One region of the Blautia sp. MCC269 genome, then DNA from elsewhere that is predicted to be linked to it. Evidence: predicted binding sites of a transcription regulator. Region 1 holds the regulator's gene; the other holds the start of a gene.
What was found. Region 1 encodes Rex, which represses fermentation and respiration genes when NADH is low (regulators of the CRP and FNR family bind a similar motif). Its sites were predicted from a motif close to ATTGTTAANTANTTAACAAT; they were not measured.
Positions count from the first base shown of each region.

Region 2: a site for Rex is predicted at 2,201-2,220, ahead of GPK88_RS09750 (CoB--CoM heterodisulfide reductase iron-sulfur subunit B family protein). Genes of this name have one in related genera too.

Region 1 is NZ_WQQE01000039.1:36,524-40,739, forward strand. It holds gene GPK88_RS12930 (ABC-F family ATP-binding cassette domain-containing protein) at 1-1,379, opposite strand, end outside; gene GPK88_RS12935 (redox-sensing transcriptional repressor Rex) at 1,594-2,241, shown strand; gene GPK88_RS12940 (NAD(P)H-hydrate dehydratase) at 2,302-3,819, shown strand; gene alr (alanine racemase) at 3,816-4,216, shown strand, end outside.
Region 2 is NZ_WQQE01000026.1:40,044-44,259, forward strand. It holds gene GPK88_RS09740 (CoB--CoM heterodisulfide reductase iron-sulfur subunit A family protein) at 1-952, opposite strand, end outside; gene GPK88_RS09745 (4Fe-4S dicluster domain-containing protein) at 957-1,346, opposite strand; gene GPK88_RS09750 (CoB--CoM heterodisulfide reductase iron-sulfur subunit B family protein) at 1,343-2,137, opposite strand; gene GPK88_RS09755 (L,D-transpeptidase family protein) at 2,572-4,011, opposite strand.

The DNA of each region.
Region 1 (4,216 bases):
AGCATCAGCTTGGCAAGGGAAACACGGCCTCGTTCTCCACCGGAAAGTGCGGAGATTTCTTTAAATACATCGTCTCCGGTAAAAAGAAATGCTGCAAGCATATTTCGGATTTCGGTCTCTGTAAGAGTCGGATACGTATCGGAAATCTCCTGGAAAATAGTCTTATCCATATGAAGAACATGATGTTCCTGGTCATAATAACCGATCTGCACCTTGGAACCAAGAGAAAATTTTCCGGCATCTGCTTCGAGAAGACCATTGATAATTTTCAGCATGGTAGTTTTGCCGGTTCCGTTGTTTCCGATCAGTGCCACACGTTCGCCACGTTTGATATCAAAAGAAATATCGGAGAACAGAGTCTGTCCCGGAAATGCCTTGGAGAGTTCCTCCACATGCAGGACATCGTTTCCACTTAATACACGGGGTTCCAGGGAAATCCGCATACGATCCTGAATTTCCAGAGGTTTTTCGATACGCTGTACACGATCCAGCATCTTCTCACGGCTTTCGGCACGTTTGATAGATTTTTCTCTGTTAAAGGACTTCAGTTTGGCAATGACTGCTTCCTGATGTTTGATGTCTCTCTGCTGATTTAAGTATGCCTTGTACTGGGCATCGCGTAGCTGGGCTTTTTTAAGAGCATAAGCAGAGTAGTTTCCACTGTAGACACGGGTCTGTCCGGCCTCAATTTCCACTACCTTTGTGACAACTTTATCAAGGAAATAACGGTCATGGGAGACAATAAATACAGCTCCCGGATAATTCAGAAGGTAGGTTTCCAGCCATGAGATACTTTCCATATCCAGGTGGTTGGTAGGCTCATCCAGAAGCAGGATATCCGGTTTGGAGAGAAGCATCTTGCCAAGGGCAACACGGGTTTTCTGCCCTCCGGAAAGCGTCTCGATCTGTTTGTCAAAATCCTCTTCTGTAAAACCAAGACCCTTTAAAACACCGGTCAGTTCACTTTTGTAGGCATAACCGTTTTCCAGTTCAAACTGATGGGTAAGACGGGTGTAAGTCTCCATCAGACGGTTCAGGTCCTCGCCCTGTACATGGTTCATTTCCTGCTCCAGATTACGGATGCGGCGTTCCATATCAATGATGTGCTGCTTGGTAGTAAGAAGTTCTTCATAAATTGTATGGTGCCCGTGAATGTCCTGATACTGGGCCAGATAGCCGATATTTTTGTCACGTGCAAGAACAACATTGCCGGAGTCAGCGGAAATTTCCTGCATGATGATCCGAAGAAGGGTTGTTTTTCCTGCACCATTGCATCCGATAAGGGCCGCTTTTTCCCGGTCTTCAATGTGGAAGGATGCGTCATTTAAAATTACTTTTTCGCCAAAGGCTTTGCATATATTCTGACATGATAAAATCATAAAAACTGTCCTCCTGTATAAAGAATTGTCTCTGTCTGGTCATAAAACAGGGAAAATCCTCCACCTATTATAACGGAAACCGCCAGGATTTCAAAGAAAAAATCATTTTTTTAAAAAAATATGAAGAAATTTGTACAGAACTCACAACTTTAATTGACAGGAAAATGTCAATTCGGTATAATTAACCTAGTGTAAGGTAAGGAGGAGAACTATCGTGGAGACAAAACAAATCTCGAAAGCGGTGATTAAGCGTCTGCCACGCTATTACCGCTACTTAGGAGAGCTGATGGAAGACAATGTGGAGCGTATTTCTTCCAATGAATTAAGTAAGAAGATGCATACCACAGCTTCCCAGATTCGTCAGGATCTCAATAATTTCGGCGGTTTCGGGCAGCAGGGGTATGGCTATAATGTACATTATCTTTATACGGAAATTGGTAAAATTCTCGGATTGGACATCGTTCATCCGATGATCATTTTAGGTGCCGGTAATCTGGGACAGGCACTTGCCAATTATGTGGACTTTGAGAAACGTGGCTTCAAACTGGTGGGAATTTTTGATGTAAATCCTGTGCTTGAGGGTATTGCAGTCCGCGGACTTGAGATTCAGATGCTCAGTGAACTTCCGTTTTTCCTGAGAGAAAATAATGTAGAGATTGCAATTCTCACTCTTCCGAAGAACAAAGCCAAAGAAATGGCAGATATTCTGGTGGAGAACGGAATCAAAGCAATCTGGAATTTTGCACATCTTGATCTGGAGACACCGGATGATGTAATTGTGGAGAACGTGCATCTTTCCGAAAGTCTTATGACACTGTCTTATAATCTGAGTAAATACAGGCAGGAGCATGTGGAAAAGTAGAAAGTGTTAAGCTGCCGGAAACGGCAGCTTTCTCTATTAAGAGGGGAGGCAGGGCACAGCATGAAAAAAATTGTTACCTGCGAGGAGATGAAGAAGCTGGATGGTGCCACCATTCATCATATCGGAGTGGCATCAGAAGTTCTGATGGAGCGGGCAGCACTGAAAGTAGTAGAAGAAATAGAGAAATATCTCGAAAAAAATGAAAGAATACTGGTTGTATGCGGAAGCGGCAATAACGGAGGCGATGGTATTGCCGTTGCCAGACTGCTTTATCTGAAGGGAATCCGGGCAGAATTCTGCATGGTCGGAAACAAAGACAAAATGACCAGAGAAACGGTGCTTCAGTATAAAATTGCCACAGGATATCAGGTCCCGGAAGTGAATAACCCGGACTGGAGTGAATATACTACTATAGTAGATGCCGTGTTTGGCGTAGGCCTGGTGCGTCCGATCGAGGGACATTATGCGGAAGTTATTCATGAGATGAACAGTGCCCGGGCAAAAAAGATCGCTGTTGACATCCCATCAGGAGTAAACGGAGATACAGGCCTGGAAATGGGAATTGCCTTCAGCGCGGATCTGACTGTTACGTTTGGTTACCGGAAAAGAGGACTTTGCTTTTATCCGGGCAGATTGTATGCAGGAAAGATTGTTACCGCTGATATCGGAATCTATGAGCAGGAAGCTGTAAAGGCATCTGCATGTTGTCTGGAGCAGGAAGACCTGAAACTGTTTCCGGAGCGTGATCCCGGCGGAAATAAGGGAACTTTTGGAAAAATTCTATTTGTTGCCGGAAGCGAGGGAATGTGCGGGGCTGCTTATTTAAGCGCCAGTGCTGCTCTTCATGCCGGGGCGGGAATGGTAAAAATTCAGACAGTAGAAGAAAACAGGATTCCATTGCAGATTCTTCTTCCGGAGGCTATGGTATGCACCCGGTTTGATGAGGAATCCAACGAACAGCTTCTTTCCTGGTGTGATATCCTTGTGATTGGACCGGGACTGGGAACATCGGGGGCCAGCCGTGAGAGAGAACAGTGGTTTCTTACGGCAGCCGCCCGGGAGAAAAAGCCACTGATTCTGGATGCAGACGGACTGAATCTTCTGGCAATGCATCCTCAGTGGAAGGAATTCCTGGGTGAAAATGTTATTCTGACGCCGCATATCGGTGAGATGAGCAGACTTTGTGTAAGAACCATATCGGAAATCCAGGGAACAATTGCACAGACCGCAGTGGACTATGCGAAAGAAACCGGTACCGTATGTGTCCTGAAAGATGCCTGTACAGTAATTACAGATGGGAAAGGCGATCTGTATTTGAACCTTTCCGGTAATTCCGGTATGGCAACTGCCGGAAGCGGAGATGTGCTTTCCGGGCTTCTGGCAGGAGTATTATGTATGTATCTGAAAACGGAGGAACATCCCTCCATGGTTTTAAAGGCCGCGTTAGGTGTTTATCTTCACGGACTTTGCGGCGATCTTGCAGCCGCTGAAAAAGGAAAGCGCAGTATGCTGGCAGGCGATATCATTGAATATCTGCCCCAGGCTTTAGCGATAGGTGAAGAGGAGTCAAAATCATGAAAAAATACGAGAGAGTCAAGGCACTGGTATCTCTGGATGCCATTGCTCATAATTTTGAGGAAATGCACAGAAATGTGAAAGAAGGAACAAAAATCATTGCAGTGATCAAGGCGGATGGCTATGGCCATGGTGCGAGAGCAATTGCACATCTGATTCACGATTATGATTATATCTGGGGTTTTGCCACAGCAACGGCAGAAGAAGCGCTGGAACTGCGTCATGCAGGCGTTACCAAACCAATCCTGATTCTTGGCATTGTATTCGAAGAATATTATGAGGAGCTGGCTGCCAATGACATCCGGATTACCATTTCAGATCTGAATACAGCAGTGGAATATGCGAAGGCAGGAGAGCGTATCGGAAAAAATGTACATATTCATCTGGCATTGGATACAGG
Region 2 (4,216 bases), on a different contig from region 1:
CATCCTGCTGATCGTAATCAATGGCTCCTGCCTGACATACTTTGGAGCAGACACCACATTTGCCTGTCTTAAATTTCAGGCAATGCTCTCTGTCGATCACAGGAACATTTGGAATCGCCTGTGCAAACGGAGTATAAATAGCTGACCGGTTGTTCAACCCTCTGTTGAACTCATTTGGGATCTTTTTGGAAGGACATTTTTCCTGGCAGACTCCACAGCCTGTACATTTGTCCATGTTGACACTTCGCGCTTTTTTGCGGATATCAACAGTAAAATCTCCTACAAAACCTGCAACTTTTTCTACTTCACTGTATGTATAAATATTGATCTTTTCATGAGCTGCAGCCTCTACCATTTTCGGGGTAAGGATACATGCGGAACAGTCCAGAGTAGGGAAGGTTTTGTCAAGCTGTGACATTCTTCCGCCGATACTTGGCGTTTTTTCCACAATATCAACTTCATAGCCTGCATCGGCAATATCAAGAGCCGTCTGGATTCCGGCGATACCGCCTCCGATGATCAGGGCTCTCTTTGTAACCTGGCTTTCTCCCGGCTGAAGAGGAGCGTTTAAATTTACCTTTGCTACTGCTGCTCTTGCAAGGATCACTGCCTTCTCCGTAGCCTCCTGCATATCCTTGTGGATCCAGGAACAATGCTCACGAATGTTTGCGATCTCCACCATATATGGATTCAGGCCGGCCTTTTCCGCCGCTTTGCGGAATGTAGCCTCATGCATACGCGGAGAACAGGAACAGACAACCACTCCTGTGAGATTTTTTTCACGGATGGCTTCCTGGATCCTGGACTGTCCTGCTTCAGAACACATATACTGATAATCTTCTGCATGGACAACTCCTGGCTCTTTTGCAATGATCTCCACAACCTTTTTCACGTCTACCGTAGCGGCAATATTACTTCCGCAATGACAGACAAATACACCGATTCTCTGCACTTTCTCACCTCCTGTATCTTCTGAACGCACTTACAAGCAGCTGCTGAGGAAGCTCCGGATCAAGAAGCTCCGGAATTTCATTTGGTGAAAGATAGTCTCCGCCTTTTTCCCGGACAACCAGCTGTCTTGCCCCGTCAATGATCTTTCCGGGTTTTACGTCTCGCGGACAGCGCTCCACACAGGCAAAACAGGAAAGACATTTCCACAGGGATGCTGAATTTACAAGTGCTTCGATATTTTCATTGATCACGTAGGACACAAACTGATGAGGCTTGATATCCATCTCGTCAAAGGATGGGCAGGTAGCAGAGCATTTGCCACACTTCATACATTTCAGAGGATTGGTCCCGCTGATCTCCTTTATTTTTTCCGCAGCAGAATGGTTATCTCTCATTTTGCCACCTCCTCTTTGACGCCAAGGGCTTCTGCCAGAAGCTCTGTAAAATAGTAAACCGGCAGTCTGTTTCCGGCATTTTTATTCAGATTATATTTGCACAGTGGACAGGCAGTGATCAGCATATCTGCGCCAAATCCGGCTGCACTTTCTTCGATCTTTTCACACATATTCTGTGACATTTCTTTTTCTTTCAGGGATATATATCCTCCACAGCATTCATTTCTGTAAGGATAGATCACAGGCTCAGCGCCAAGGGCACGGATAAAATCCTCCATGATCCTTGGATTTTCCGGATCATCAAATGCCATGATCTTTCCAGGTCTCAGAAGCAGACATCCGTAATAGGCTCCGATCTTCTTTCCGGTAAAAGGATTTACTACTTTTTCTTTCAGTTTATCAAAACCGACTCTGTCCCGGAGAACCTCCAGATAATGGAGAACGGTTGTCTCTCCTTCATAGGGAGCTTCCAACTGCATATAATTGTTGGCTCTGGTCCGGATATCTTCCACATTTTTCATATCATCATTGACACGCTTGATCACATGATGACAGGCTGAACAGATCGTCACCAGATCCTGGCCTTTTTCTTTTGCCTGGTTTAACGCACGGACGGAAGAAAGCTTTGTTGCGATCTCGTCTGTGCCAAGCGGATAAACACCACCACAACACTGCCAGTCCTCGATCTCCTCAAGCTCAAACCCAAGGGCTGCGGCACTGGCTCTGGCATACTCATCCAGATCTTTGGCCTTTGTTCTCAGGGTGCAACCCGGATAATAACTGTACTTCATACTTTTCATTATCCTTTCTTAGTCTAAAATCTGACGGTTTAAATGCATCTTTTTTATCTAAATATTGTTTATTTTTTAACAATATATACATAAAAAAAGGAAACCTGACTAACACTTACTTGAGATTTTTTCTTAAAAGTGCTCAAATAAAAGAGGTAAAACACTCTTCCTCCGCAATTAAGAAGTGTATTAGCTCGATTTCTTAAACCATCATAACACGATATTCTTATTTCTACAAGTCATTTCCAGTAATTTCTTGTGTTTTTTTTAACACACTTTTAAAAATTCTTCTCATTACTGACACGGTGTTGTAATTTCCTGTGGCATAAAAAAGCTCCGGATTTCTCCGAAGCTTTTTTAATATAATCTCAGTCTATCTGACTCATCCGGCCAGATTACCCGGCTTTAGACCAGGTGACTGTTTTCTTTTTCAATCAGTAAATAATGATCGGGTATCCCGCATCAATCGTCTCATAGATCAGTGCCGCCTGATCCTTTGGCAGGTTGATACATCCGTGGCTTCCGTTGGTCTTATACCGGTTTCCCCCAAAAGAAGACTGCCAGGAAGCATCATGAAGGCCCTGTCCGTAGACAAAAGGCATCCAGTAATTGACCTTTACATCATATCCATATTCCGCGCTGGTCAGATTAAAAGGACTTGCCTTATAGGCAATGGGCCATGCACCACGGTATGTTTCCCGGCCCTTCACCGGTTTTCCGCTGACAATATCCGTTTCTGTCACAAGGTTTCCATCTTTATAAAGCCACAGATGCTGGGCATCCAGGCTGACTTCTATGTAGCTGCCTGCAAGATCGTCAGTTCCGTTTCTCTGATAACCGGTTTTGCTGTAAACGGGATCACGGGTAACTGCAGTACCACTTTTCAGATCTTCCACAAGCTGTGCGTACTCTCCGTCCTGGTCGATCCGGTATCCATACTCATTCCCCTCAATGGTCACGTCCGTTCCCGTTGAGGTATGGAAAGTACGGGGAACATAAATGGTATTGTATTTGTTGGCAAGATCGCTGATATAGGTTTTGATGGCATCTTCATCCAGAGTCAGGGTCTCACCTTCCACTTTCAGCCAGGAACTGATGGTGTCTGCATCCAGCACAACCGTTTCACTTCCAAATGTGTATGTAACTGTAGTACTCCGGTATTTTTTCAGCTGACTGTTCAGACTTGTAACTTTATTTTCCATATCTTCTGTTGCTGTCACTGCCGGGCTGATATATACATGTTTGTTCAACGGGATTGTGATTGTATCTCCAAGAAGAGCTGTATCAAATGCCGCATTCAGATTTGTGTCCACGGTGGTCTCCAGTTTATCCGGATCAATCTCCGTGCCCTGTACCTGTTTCACAAGGATGAATTCTTTTTTCTCCTCATTGTACTGAATGGATGCATCGGTGGAAGATTTTCTTTCTTCCGTTCCGAAATTGGAAAGATCCAGAGCCTGTTTTTCCTGCTCTTCATCTTCCTCGATCTGGCATTCCAGATTTACGTTTTCTTCCTTTGGAAAAATCTTCCGGTTCTCTTCTCTCTGTTTCTGAAGGTCTGTAAGCTTATTCAGAAGATCTTCCTCATTGAGGCTGTACCCCAGATCTTTGAGCGTCGTGCTGTAAACCTCCTTGTCATTTTCCTGAAAAGATACCGGCCGGTTTTCAAATTCCGCAGCAATTTTTTCTTCTGCCTGCTTTGCGTCCAGCCTGGAAACCTCCACTCCCCACACGGAAATTTTCCGGCCCAGTGTGTTGTGATCTGCCATGTATGTGTAGCCAAATAACCCGGCCACAGCCAGGATTGCTGCGGCAATACAGATCCCAAGTATGATCTTCAGTGTCTTTTTACTGATGGTTAATTTTTTCTCCATACCCTTATCCCTCGAGTCTTATGTATTATATGTTATGTTGTCACATTGGCTGTTATTATAATACAACGAATCCCCCTCTTCTGTAAAAATGATTTATCCAGGATCCGCCTGAACCGGTAAAAAAGACAGACTGCCGCTCCTCGCGAAAATCTGTCCTTTCATACGTTTCTTTTTTATGTTTCTGTCAGCAGTATTTTCGAACGGA